4 regions of the Rhizobium sp. ZX09 genome follow, and region 3 is predicted to be linked to each of the others. Evidence: predicted binding sites of a transcription regulator. Region 3 holds the regulator's gene; each other region holds the start of a gene.
The links. The regulator LexA, encoded in region 3, represses DNA repair genes until DNA is damaged. The targets are predictions, from matches to a motif close to TGTTCNNNNTGTGTTCNG.
Positions count from the first base shown of each region.

Region 1: a site for LexA is predicted at 1,478-1,495, ahead of BTN45_RS05705 (DUF5680 domain-containing protein). Genes of this name have one in related genera too.
Region 2: a site for LexA is predicted at 1,993-2,010, ahead of BTN45_RS22670 (ImuA family protein). Genes of this name have one in related genera too.
Region 4: a site for LexA is predicted at 1,519-1,536, ahead of BTN45_RS23015 (ATP-dependent helicase). Genes of this name have one in related genera too.

Region 1 covers NZ_CP031363.1:1,177,388-1,180,629, forward strand. The annotation lists gene BTN45_RS05695 (glutathione S-transferase family protein) at 1-83, opposite strand, end outside; gene BTN45_RS05700 (peroxiredoxin) at 303-959, shown strand; gene BTN45_RS05705 (DUF5680 domain-containing protein) at 1,010-1,462, opposite strand; gene BTN45_RS05710 (YaiI/YqxD family protein) at 1,625-2,080, shown strand; gene BTN45_RS05715 (DUF1345 domain-containing protein) at 2,106-2,765, shown strand; gene fghA (S-formylglutathione hydrolase) at 2,794-3,242, shown strand, end outside.
Region 2 covers NZ_CP031364.1:1,743,730-1,746,971, forward strand. The annotation lists gene BTN45_RS26445 (hypothetical protein) at 1-78, opposite strand, end outside; gene BTN45_RS22660 (glycerate kinase) at 194-1,465, opposite strand; gene BTN45_RS22665 (DUF1304 domain-containing protein) at 1,470-1,823, opposite strand; gene BTN45_RS22670 (ImuA family protein) at 2,048-2,812, shown strand; gene BTN45_RS22675 (DNA polymerase Y family protein) at 2,727-3,242, shown strand, end outside.
Region 3 covers NZ_CP031363.1:1,071,871-1,075,112, reverse strand. The annotation lists gene BTN45_RS26620 (hypothetical protein) at 79-201, opposite strand; gene BTN45_RS05230 (hypothetical protein) at 207-629, opposite strand; gene BTN45_RS05225 (RHS repeat-associated core domain-containing protein) at 913-1,203, opposite strand; gene lexA (transcriptional repressor LexA) at 1,554-2,276, shown strand; gene BTN45_RS05215 (glutathione S-transferase family protein) at 2,529-3,206, shown strand; gene BTN45_RS05210 (ComEC/Rec2 family competence protein) at 3,226-3,242, opposite strand, start outside.
Region 4 covers NZ_CP031364.1:1,828,760-1,832,001, forward strand. The annotation lists gene BTN45_RS23015 (ATP-dependent helicase) at 1-1,396, opposite strand, end outside; gene BTN45_RS23020 (PHB depolymerase family esterase) at 1,808-2,545, shown strand; gene BTN45_RS23025 (LacI family DNA-binding transcriptional regulator) at 2,744-3,242, shown strand, end outside.

The sequences.
Region 1 (3,242 bases), 110 kb from region 3:
AGTGCCCAGCGGACACGCATGTCGCGGGCAAGACCCTTGCCGCCATCGGGCGAGCGTTCAAAGGCGGTAATGGTGATTGTCATTGCTGTTCTCCATCACTCCCCCATGCAAACTTGCCCCGCGCAATTCTGTTACCTGGCGTTGTGTCACAATAGGCGCCGGAATGAGCGAAAACAACGCATCGTGTTGTCGGCACACGCTAAAGGGCTGGCCATTTCACGCAAAAACTCTAAGCTCCTGCGCTGGAGACGGATTGCCGCACCATCAGTTTTCAGTTCAAATGATTAGGGAGAAAGCACCAGATGAGCCTGCGTATCAACGATATAGCGCCCGACTTCACCGCCGAGACCACCCATGGTCCGATAAGCTTTCACGACTGGATCGGCGACGGCTGGGCGGTCCTGTTTTCGCATCCGAAGAATTTTACGCCGGTCTGCACCACCGAACTCGGCGCTATGGGCGGCCTGCAGCCGGAATTCGAAAAGCGCGGTGTGAAGATCATCGGTATCTCGGTCGATCCCGTCGAAAGCCATGAAAAATGGAAGAACGACATCCGCACCGCCACTGGCTTCAATGTCGATTATCCACTGATCGGCGATAAGGACCTGAAGGTCGCGAAGCTTTACGACATGCTGCCGGCCGGCGCAGGCGACAGCTCGGAAGGCCGCACGCCGGCCGATAACGCCACCGTACGCTCGGTCTTCGTCATCGGTCCTGACAAGAAGATCAAGCTGGTCCTCACCTACCCCATGACCACCGGCCGCAACTTCGAGGAAATCCTCCGCGCCATCGATTCCATCCAGCTGACCTCGAAACACCAGGTGGCGACGCCAGCCAACTGGAAGCAAGGCGAAGACGTCATCATTACCGCCGCCGTCTCCAATGAGGATGCGATTGCGCGTTTTGGTTCCTATGACACGGTTCTTCCCTATCTGCGCAAGACAAAGCAGCCGGGCTGATTTGAAGCCTGATGGGGCGGCGAAACATCATTGCCCCATCATCGCAATTTTCATGGCTTTATGATCCCGCCATGATAGTCGAGCCGGTACGTCTCGAAATGTCCGAGATAAATGCGCTCGACGCCGGTGAACGACTGGAATTCGCCTGCATTCGTGTCGACATAGACCAAATTCTCCACCGGGTGCGTGAAGCCGCCCAGAAACCGCCCTTCCCGATAGAGCGTGGAAAGCGAACGTTGAATGACCATGCCGGCCGTTGTGGCGTCGATCATATCGGGCCGGAGGATGCGGCCGTGATAGTTCATCGCCCACATGGCTGTCCCCCGGTGCCAGACGACCTCTTGACCGATGAAATCGGTTCCGCCGAAATAGCTGTCGATATAGTGCCAGTCTCCGTCGCGATAGCCGAGATCATGCGATCCCGTGCGAGTGGGCGTGGCGGATTTGTTGCCCCCGCCAACATATGTGGCGGACTTGGCCCTCACTATGAACTCTTCCAGCATGGAACCCTCTTGGGAAAGAACATAAGGGGAACATAATTCATTTCCGGATCCTTCGCAAGCGCCACGCCCTGCCCTTGCCTCGCCCGCAATTTACCAATCGCGGGCTTGGTAATCGCAGCATTTGCGCTTAGAAGCGTGGCAGAACGATCCAAAAGAGTGTCCATGCAGCAAAATCCGCAAATCTACGTCGATGCCGACGCCTGTCCAGTGAAGCCGGAAATCCTCAGGGTCGCGGAGCGGCATGGGCTGGAGGTAACCTTTGTTGCCAATTCCGGTCTGCGCCCGTCGCGCGACCCCATGGTCAGAAATGTCATTGTTTCCGCCGGTTTCGACGCGGCGGACGACTGGATTGCCGATCATGCCGGCGAGAACGATATCGTCGTTACCGCCGATGTGCCGCTGGCCGGGCGCTGTGTTGCCAAAGGCGCACTGGTGACGGGTCCGACGGGCCGCGTTTTCGACCAGTCGAATATCGGCATGGCAACGGCGATGCGAGACCTTGGTGCACATCTGCGCGAAACCGGTGAAAGCAAGGGCTATAATGCCGCGTTTTCGCCACGCGATCGATCCGCTTTTCTGGAGACGCTTGACCGTTTCTGCCGCCGTGTAAAAAAGTGATGCCGCAAGCAGAAAGGCCCAGCCCATGACCCCGGCCAGTTCCAACAGCAATACCTATCGCCGCCATCAACCTTTTTTCATCGCCGTTCTTGTCGGGGCTTCCGGCCTCGGTATTGCATTGGCTCTCGCGCCTTCCGTGGCAATAGAAATCGCGGCAGTTTCTTTCTTCCTGACCTATCTGACGCTGGTTGCCTTTCGTCTTTCTAAATTGACGGCGCAGCATTTGAAAGCCCATGCCGACAGCGACGATCTCCCCGCAATTGCCATCATCGCCGTGACGCTGCTGGCAGTGACCGTCGCCGTGGTGTCCCTTTTTCAGGCGCTCAACCATACCGGTGAAACCGTCTGGACGCTGGTCATCGCTTTCGCCTCGGTGATTTTCGGCTGGTTGACCATCCACACCATGACGGCCCTGCACTACGCGCATCTTTACTGGCGTCCGCACACGGTCGACGGCAAGCGCCAGCATCGCGGCGGCATGGACTTCCCCGCGACCAAAGAGCCCTGCGGTTACGACTTTCTCTATTTCGCCGTGGTGATCGGCATGACGGCGCAGACCTCGGACGTGGGTGTGACCACGACCGCCATGCGCAAGGTCACGTTGCTGCACTCCATCGTCTCTTTCTTCTTCAACACGGTTCTGGTAGCGGCAGCCGTCAATGCCGCAGTCTCGCTTGCCGGTTGAACCGGGATTTTTTCAAAGGAATGGCTTCATGAACATTATGTCGCAAAATACGGCCTTTGGTGGCATGCAGGGTGTATTTTCCCATGTATCCGAGACCCTGAAATGCGAGATGACCTTTGCGGTTTATGTACCGCCGAAGGCAATCCACGAGCCATGCCCCGTCCTGTGGTATCTCTCCGGCCTCACCTGCACCCACGCCAATGTCATGGAGAAGGGCGAATATCGCCGCATGGCTTCCGAACTTGGTCTTATCGTCGTGTGCCCCGACACCAGTCCGCGCGGCAATGACGTACCGGATGAACTGACCAACTGGCAGATGGGCAAAGGCGCGGGATTTTATCTCGACGCGACCGAGGAACCCTGGTCGGAGCACTACCGGATGTACAGCTATGTGACGGAGGAGTTGCCTGCACTGGTCGGCCAGCATTTCCGCGCCGATATGAGCCGTCAGGGCATTTTCGGCCACTCAATGGGCGG
Region 2 (3,242 bases), on a different replicon from region 3:
GCATTTGCAATTATGGGCATCCGCCAAAGTTGGTATAAGGGCGATGGCCAAGCCAAGTATGAGCACTCCAGGACGCATGGCTGAGGCTCCAAAAGATATCCCGCCAGATTACTCCTGTCCGAATGTATAGTCAAAACGTGCTCCTCTACGAGCGCGTGCCGGAAGCTCAGTAGTCTCTGCCAATGCCCCGCTATCAGCCGATCAAAATCGCCCTGATATCATTGACATTCGTGAGCGTTGGACCGGTCACGACAAGATCGCCTGCCGCCCTGAAAGCCGTATAGCTGTCGTGGCTCACGAGTGACTGGCGCGGATCGACACCGGCTGCGCGCATACGGGCAAGTGTGTCCGGCGTCACCACGGCGCCCGCGGCATCCTCCACTCCGTCTATGCCGTCGCTATCGCCGGCAATGGCCCATATGCCGTCAGCACCTTTGAGCGTCAGCGCAAGGCTCAGCAGGAATTCCGTGTTGCGGCCGCCCTTGCCTGCCGGCCCCTTGCCGATAGTGACCGTGGTTTCGCCGCCGGAAAGCAAAACGGCCGGGCCTTTGAGTGGCAGGCCCTTGCGGTGGGCGGAAATCGCGATACCGGCCATGACGGCGCCGACATCCCTGGATTCACCCTCCAGCGAATCCCCGAGGATGAGCGGTGTTAAGCCAAGCTCCACCGCCTCATCCGCTGCCGCCTGCAAGGCGAGCGAGGGGGCGGCGATGAGCCGGATATCTTCTTCAATATCGCCGGCCTTCGGGGTTTCCTCGCCTTTTTCCAGCACTTTGCGCACATTTTCGGGAAGATCGAGCGCATAACGGGAAACGATTTCCCGCACGGTTTCAATATCGCTCGGATCGGCGACCGTCGGGCCCGAGGCGATTTCCGAGGGATTGTCGCCCGGCACGTCGGAGATCAGCAGGGAAACGACCCTGGCCGGTTTGGCGGCCAGCGCCAGTCGCCCGCCCTTGATGCGGGAGAGATGCTTGCGCACGGCGTTCATTTCGGAAATCGTGGCGCCGCTGGCAAGCAAAGCGCGGTTGACCGCCATCTTGTCCGCAAGCGTCATTCCCTCGGCGGGTGATACCATCAGCGCCGAACCACCGCCGGAAATCAGCGCGATGACCATGTCGTCTGCAGTCAACCCTTCAACGGCGGCGAGAATGCGTTTTGCGGCTTCGGCGCTCCTGTCGTCCGGCACCGGATGCGAGGCTTCGATGATTTCAATGCGCCCGGTCGGGACGGCATGGCCGTAACGCGTCACCACCACGCCGGAAAGATCGACATTTGGCCATGCCGCCTCAAGCGCTGCGGCCATTGCGGCGGAAGCCTTGCCTGCGCCAACCACTACACACCGCCCTCTAGGCGGGGAGGGCAGGTGTTGTTGCAACACCTTAGCCGGATCGGCGCTGGCGACTGCGGTCATGAAGATGCGGTTGAGAGCGTCTCTTGCGGACGTATCGTTCCATGCGGTCATTTGTTCATATTCCGATCCAGAGGAAGCCGAGTGCAAACAATGCCGGCAATGCCTGAATGAACAGGATTTTGATATTGGCTGTCACGGCGCCGAAAATACCGGCCACCAGCACACAGGTCAGGAAGAAGACTTTGAAGTTCAGCCCGTCGTCACCCTGCGTGAGCCCGTAGATCAGCCCCGCTGCGAGAAAACCATTATAAAGCCCCTGATTGGCGGCCAGCACTTTCGTCTGCCGGGCAAAATCCGCGGAAAGACCGAAGGCCTTGCGACCGGCAGGCTTCTCCCAAAGCAGCATTTCCAGAATGACGATGTAAATATGGATTGCCGCGATCACGGCAATCAGAATGCTGGCGATCATCATCGGTTCCTCCAAACCCTGATGCCCGTCGCCAGATCTGTCAGGGTAACAGGTGGCAAGCGGATAATTCCGTTTTAACGGCGCAACAGATAGCCGCAAGGCCAGAATCCTCTCTTCCCGTACAAACTGGTGAAGAGCGCCAACCTGTTGCTTGACTCTTTGCGGAAATAGGAACAAAACAAGAACAATAAAGATGAATAACCGGAATTGAAACCTGTCATGCCATGCAAAAGCGCGCGGATCAGTTGCTCGTTGTCGAAGAGCTGCGTGAAAGGCTGGAAAGGATCGGTGGCGGCCCTGAGCGGCTGCACGAGACCTTGCCTTTCGGCGTTGATGCCATCGACCATCACCTGCCGGGAGGCGGGCTGAAGCTCGGCTGCCTGCATGAGCTGAGCGGCGGCGGCAATGGCGCTGCCGATGGTGCGGCGGCCGCTCTCTTTGCGGCCGGGGTGGCAGCAAGGATTGCCGGCAAGGTTTTATGGTGCGTCACCCGGCAGGATCTGTTCATGCCGGGGCTGACACAGGCTGGCCTGTCGCAGAACCGGCTCATCATCGTTGAATGCCGTGATGAGAAAGGCGTGCTTGACTGTTTCGAGGAGGGCTTGCGCTGCAATGGTTTCGGCGCGGTGATGGGCGAAGTGGCGAAACTGCCGATGAACGCTTCGCGGCGGCTGCAACTGGCGGCGGAAACTTCCGGCGTGACCGGCATTGCCATCCGCCGCTTCCGGCGTCCGGCCGATGCGGCGCTGTTCGGCGAACCGACGGCGGCCGTCACCCGCTGGCGTATTTCCGTGCGGCCCTCGTCACCCCTGCCGGTGCCGGGGGTGGGCAGGTCCCGCTGGTTTCTTGAGCTTTTGCGATGTCGCGGCGGCGAAAGCGCCGAATTTGAAGTGGAAGCCTGTGATGCAAAGGGTCGTCTCGCTCTACCTGCCGACATGGCCGACGGATCGTTTCCGGCGTCTGTCGGGACAGAACGCGCCGCCGGTTGAAAAGCCGCTGGTCATGATCGGCCGGCAGGGCAGCCGCCGGCTGGCGCTGGCGCTCGACAAGGCCGCGAAGGCGGCGGGCATCCGGCCTGGCACGCCGGTCAGCAAGGCGCAGGCGCTGGTGCCCGGCCTTCTCGTGGAAGATCTGGATGCGGTTGGAGATGCCCGCGCCCTTGAGCAGCTGGCCTTTCATTTCCTGCGCATTTATGCCCCCATCGTCGCCGCCGATGCGCCGGACGGGCTGGTGCTGGACACGGCGGGTGCAGATCATCTGCACGGCAATGAGATGCTGATGCTGAGCGGCATGGTCAACCGCCTGCATGCCGCAGGCTTCGCCGCCCGCGCCGCCATTGCCGATAGCTGGGGTGCGGCCCATGCACTGGCGCGTTTCGGCTGCGAGCAGATCAGCATCATACCGCCGGGTGGGCAACGG
Region 3 (3,242 bases):
CTCCCACACCCGACGACCCAGCGCATCGTAACGATAGCTCACCGTCAACTCAACTGTCGCCCCGGTTGAGGCCGAGCCCTATCGGCTTACCAGAACAAGCTCGTCGTAAGCGGAATAGCCATAACGCCAGCTCAATTCGCTCGCCTTGACGGTTTTGCGGATCAGGTTGCCGTTGACGTCATATTCGAACTCGTGCAGCAAACAAGTCAAACAACACCAGACAAACTTTCGACTATTTTAGAATAGTATTTCAATTCTTTTTTATGCGAGAGAAAATATCCGAAATGACTGTCAAGGGGGAACTGATGTCCAGGGTGAAAGTCGACGAATAATGTCCGCAAATCGATCCATCGTTCGAACAACAGAATTGTGCCAGCGTCTTTTCGCATGAATATCTCATTGAATATTTCCATTGCATGCAAAAGAAGTAGTGGATCGCGCCGCCGACGTAAAAATTCCATCAAGTTCGTCAATTTCGACATTTCATATTCAACTGCAGAAGGAAACGCATCTTTAAGCTGAGAGAACAACACTAGAAAATCTGCTGAGCTACAAATTCTCTCATCGACCAAAATTTTTTCGATTTCGCTAGAAATATAAATCTCTAGTTTTCCCATTCTTTGGTTCATATTCGAAATGTCCAATATTGGTATGAGCGCATCTTGCGTTCGACAGGAACAGCCCCTGGCCAAATATATCCAGACTTGCTCACAGTATACGCTTCTGCTTTTCCCCGATACAGTCCCTTTTTGGTCCGCAAGCGATTTCATCATGCATTATTTCATTTGGGCGGCACACGGATCATCCCAAGATGGAGGGAGACCAGGTGATTTATCATCCGGCGGGATCGATCGCGCCAAAACACCACAACCACTTCCCCAACAATCTGCATATCCAGTTGCATCGCTGTGTTCAGCGCATCGGCAAGGGTGTGGATAGCATGCGTTGTGTAGCAATCGTACCACCCACCAGTGCAACTGGCACAGCGAGTGTACTCGCATATTGTCCTGCTGCCGCCATTCCACTCGGATCAGTCCAGTTAGCAGGCGAATTCCAGACATAGCGATAGATGTTAAGGTCACCGGCTTCGAACCAGATCGGATATTCCTGCAGGAAGCGGCCGGTCGAGGGATCGTAGGCGCGTGAACGATAGTGGGATAGGCCCGTCTCCTGATCGTATTCTCGGCCAGCGAAGACAGACAAAAGAAGCTGGGGTTCCAATAAGCTTCCTAATCACGACATCGCAGAGCATTCAATCGTAAGAAGGACCTCAATATATTCCTAGTAATCAGCCACTTAGCTGCTGCGCGAGAACGACGCATTACGGAGGTTTGTCGATACAGCGATTGCCCCCCATTTTTGGGCAAAAACCCAATAGAAACGAACAAATCTTGCGGCTTATCTACCGGGGTTCTTGGGGTGCGATTCCCGTTTTGTTTTCTCGCCCCAAGTTCACGAAATTTTAGGGGATTGCGGAACACATATGGAACATATAGTGTTCGTTCTGTATTTGTTTCGCGACTTCAACGACGATTCTCAAGGGTGTTTTCCTCATGCTCACGCGCAAACAGCAGGAATTGCTTCTCTTCATTCATGAAAGAATGAAAGAGTCCGGCGTGCCGCCCTCCTTCGATGAAATGAAGGACGCACTCGATCTTGCCTCCAAATCCGGCATCCACCGGCTGATCACTGCCCTGGAAGAGCGCGGGTTCATTCGCCGGCTACCTAACAGGGCGCGAGCGCTTGAAGTGATCAAGCTGCCGGAGGCCTATGTGCCCGGCTCGAGGCCGCAACGGGGCTTCTCGCCGAGCGTTATTGAAGGCAGTCTCGGCAAGCCCAAGATGCCCGAGCCCGCCCCTGCTCCCAAGGCGCCTGCGAACGATATAGCAGGCGCGGCAACCGTGCCCGTCATGGGCCGGATCGCTGCCGGTGTGCCGATCTCAGCCATTCAGAACAATACGCATGACGTGGCGGTTCCGGTGGACATGCTTGGCTCGGGTGAACATTACGCGCTTGAGGTCAAGGGCGACTCGATGATTGAGGCCGGCATCTTCGATGGCGATACCGTCATCATTCGCAACGGCAACACCGCCAATCCCGGCGATATCATCGTGGCGCTGGTGGATGACGAGGAAGCGACGCTGAAGCGCTTCCGTCGCAAAGGTGCCTCGATCGCACTTGAAGCCGCAAACCCTGCCTATGAGACCCGCATTTTCGGACCTGATCGGGTTAAAATCCAGGGCAAGCTGGTAGGGCTGATCCGCCGGTATCATTGATGCTGCTGCCGGTCCGGATAAGGCCGGAGCGGTCGATGAGCGATAAACCATGCCTTCAAGATGAACGGCGCGTCATTCCACTCGAGTGATGCGCCTTTTCTTTTTAATGGCGGCGAAGGCGGCTTTGCCAGAGGACGTCGGCAGGGATGGCGCCCCACCCATCAATTGGCGTTATGGGAGCGATGGATTCTTTGCGATATTCCGGGCCGGGCCGCTGGTATAAAAACCCGCTTCACAGTCAGGAGACCCGCAATGTACGATCTTTATATCGCCAACAAGAATTACTCCTCCTGGTCGCTGAGGCCATGGGTCCTGATGCGCACGCTCGGTATCGCCTTCGAGGAGAAACTCGTCCCGTTTGGTGAAGGCGTGTCATTCTCCACCTTTTCCCCAACTGGCAAGGTGCCTTGCCTCGTCGATGATGGCGTGACGATTTGGGAGTCACTCTCGATCGCCGAATATCTTGCCGAACGTCATCAAGGGGTATGGGCAAGCGACAAGCATGCGAGAGCCTGGTCGCGGTCGGCAGCAAGCGAAATGCATGCGGGATTTTCGTCCCTTCGCAATCTCTACCCCATGTCCGTTGGCGTTCGTGTCAGACCGAACGTCAGCGATGCCGGGCTTGCGGCGGATATAAAGCGTGTCGATGCGGTGTGGAGCGAGGGCCTGTCGAATTTCGGCGGTCCCTATCTCGCCGGTCAGAAGTTCACGGCGGTGGATGCCTTCTACTGCCCTGTGGCATTCCGTTTCCAGACGTATGGCGCAGACCTTTCTCCTGCGGCAAAAGCCTATTTTGAGCGACTGCTCGCTCTGCCGTCCATGCGCGAATGGTATGAGGCGGGACTGAAGGAGACCTGGCGTGACGCGGCACATGAAGAGGAGATCGCCGGAATTGGCGAATTGACGATGGATCTACGCGCAAAGGCCTGACGATCCTCGCTGGTGGCGATCATTGCGACGCCGCCA
Region 4 (3,242 bases), on a different replicon from region 3:
GCGGAATTTCGGCGAGGGCAAGCAGCGGCTCGGGGTCTGTCGCAATCGCATCGAGAATAGTGCCAGCTTTCTTCGGTCCAATGCCGGGCAGCATCTGCAGCAGCCGGAAACCGGCGACGCGGTCACGCGGGTTTTGCGCGAAGCGCAGCACGGCCAACATGTCCTTCACATGGGCGCTGTCCAGGAATTTCAGGCCGCCGAATTTGACAAAGGGGATGTTGCGGCGGGTCAGTTCCACCTCGAGCGGGCCGCTATGGTTGGAGGTGCGGAACAGCACGGCCTGCTGTTTCAGCGTCATGCCGATCTCGCGATTGGCGAGGATCTGGTCGATGATGAAGTTCGCCTGCTCGGTTTCATCCTTCACTGTTACGAGCCGTGGGCGCTCAAGCGATACCCGTTCGGTCCAGAGGTTTTTGGTGAAGCGCTCGCGCGCGAGATCGATGACCCCGTTGGCAGCCGCAAGGATTGGCTGCGTTGAGCGATAGTTGCGATCCAGCGTGATGATATCGGCCGCCGGGCTGAAGGAAGCCGGAAAATCGAGGATGTTTCGCACGGTCGCCGCCCGGAAAGAATAAATAGACTGCGCGTCGTCGCCCACCACGGTCAAGCCGCGGCCACCGGGCTTCAGCGCCATCAGCACCGAAGCCTGCAGCCGGTTGGTATCCTGATATTCATCGACCATCACATGGTCGAAGCGGTTGCCTATATCGTTGGCCAGAACGGGGTCGCTGACCATCTGGGCCCAGTAGAGCAGAAGATCGTCGTAATCGAGCACGTTCTGGACCTGCTTGGCCTCGACATAGGCCGTGAACAATTCCTTGAGTTCGCTTTCCCAGTTGGCAACCCAGGGATAATGCTGGCGCAAGATGTCCTTGAGTGGTGTCTGGGAATTTACGACGCGCGAATAGATCGCAAGACAGGTGCCCTTTGTCGGAAAGCGGCTTTCAGTTTTGGAAAAACCCAGCTCGTGCCGGGAAAGGTTCATCAGGTCGGCGCTGTCTTCGCGGTCGTGGATGGTGAAATCGATGTTGAGGCCGATCTGCTCGGCGTAGATGCGCAACAGCCGTGCACCAATGCCGTGAAACGTGCCGGACCACGCCAATGCATCTGTCATGATTGCCGAATTTGCCCCGAGGACCTGCTTGCATATCCGTTCGACACGGCGCGCCATCTCGGAGGCTGCGCGCCGTGAGAACGTCATTAGCAGGATACGGTGGGGATCGGCGCCATTCACGATCAGATGCGCAACACGGTGAGCCAGCGTATTGGTCTTGCCCGAACCGGCGCCGGCGATGATCAAAAGCGGACCGGCGACATGTCCGTCCACCAGTCCAACCCCATGTTCCACGGCCTTGCGTTGCTGCTCGTTCAGTTTTTCCAGATAGGCAACCGCCATCCTGCACTAATCCTCGATATCTGTTCTAGGCGAAGTTGCCTGCCCGAAAACGGCGGCGACTGAGCCTGCGCCGCCATGTCGCCTTCGTGCCGCAATGATTAGCAAAGACTCAAACAGCAAGCCAGAACAAATGCTGAACGCAAAAGCCTTGCTGCGCAAGTCCGGTTGGCGCTATCACCTGACAGCTCGATTTCCGAAGTCTCTTCCGCGAATGTTGCCTCAGGAGCGGAAGCGGATATGCTGTCGTCGCATCGCCGGAAATCAGATGAGGCAGTTGTCTCATTGGTCTGAAATAATGAGATATTTCATGTTTTCCGAGGCGCTTTTCCTGCTTTTTCCGGGAGCGTTGAACCCGATCGGATTTAACGGTCATTACCCCCGAAGAGGCTTATTCACTGGGAGGAAAAAATCATGAGACGACTTAAATTCTGCCTGATCGCTCTGGCTGCAATCACTGCCTCGACATTTGCACAGGCCGAACAGAAAGCGATGAAATCCGATGTCACCATCGCTTCTGACCTCAACTACCTGCTTTATACGCCCAAGGATTACGCCGGCTCGAACAAGACCTATCCTCTTGTCGTCTGGCTGCATGGCGGCGATCAGGGCGGCAGCGACGTCGAAAAGCTACGGTCGAGCGGCTTGCCGAAAATGATAGAGGACGGACGTGAGTTTCCCTTCCTGGTGTTTTCACCCCAAAATCCGAGCGAGGAACTACTTTATCCGATCGAGCGTGTCGCAAGCGTTCTTGAGGCGGTGGTGGCCAACCATCGGGTCGACCGGGAGCGCATCTATCTGATCGGCTATAGCCGGGGAGGGTTCGGCGCATGGTCCATGGCAGAACAGTTTCCTCAAACTTTCGCCGCGGTGGTTCCGATTGCCGGCGGCGGCATTCGGCACTACCTCAATCGAACGAACGAGAAGGCGGCTTTCTGGGCCTTTCATGGTGCAGATGACGAGGTGATCCCGCTGTCCGATACAGTGGTGCTCGTGCAACGTCTTAAGGAGCTGAAGCGCAATGTTCGGCTCAATGTGCTTGAGGACACTGACCATCAGGCGGTCGAGGGAAAGGTGCTGAACGACGAGGCGATGTGGACTTGGTTGCTTGAGCAGAAGCTTGCGGGCGAAAAAGCATCCTCGAATCCGTAAATCCGGGCCGACCGCTGTTTTTTACAGCTGACATTGCCGTTTCTGCCGCGTTTTGCCATTGCAGCGCAGGCTTGCGATAATCTGCGACCCTTTCAGCGAATGCACTTTATCGCTTGACTCCCAACGCGGAGATAGTGCTAATACGCATTAGCTGATAATACGTATTAGCAGTGGATGGATGCCGGAGGAGGGCATGGCGTGTCCAGTCACAGACGTCTCACGCAGAACGATATCGCCAAGCTTGCCGGTGTCAGCCAGGCAACGGTGTCTCTTGTTCTGAACGGCGCGCCGGCAGCGGTCGCGCGCATCCCGGACGAAACCCGGGAAAGAGTGCAGGCCGTCATTCGCCAGACCGGTTATGTTGCCGATCCGATTGCGCGGCGCATGGCCAAGGGGCTGAACCGGATCCTCGGCGTTTTCACCTATGAGCCAGCATTCCCGAGCGCCCAGGCTGACTTCTTCACGCCCTTTCTGCTGGGTATCGAAGAAGAGGCGCAGCAGCAGGCTTATGATCTTCTGCTGCTGACGAGCGCCGGTGTCGGCGATAACCGCAAGATTTTCTCGGAAGGCAACAGGCTTCGGATTGCGGACGGCTGTCTGGTTCTCGGCCGCGAGTTCGATCGCAAGGAACTCGCCCGGCTGGTTTCGGAAGACTATCCCTTCGTCGCGATCGGCCGGCGTGAAGATGCCGGTGGTC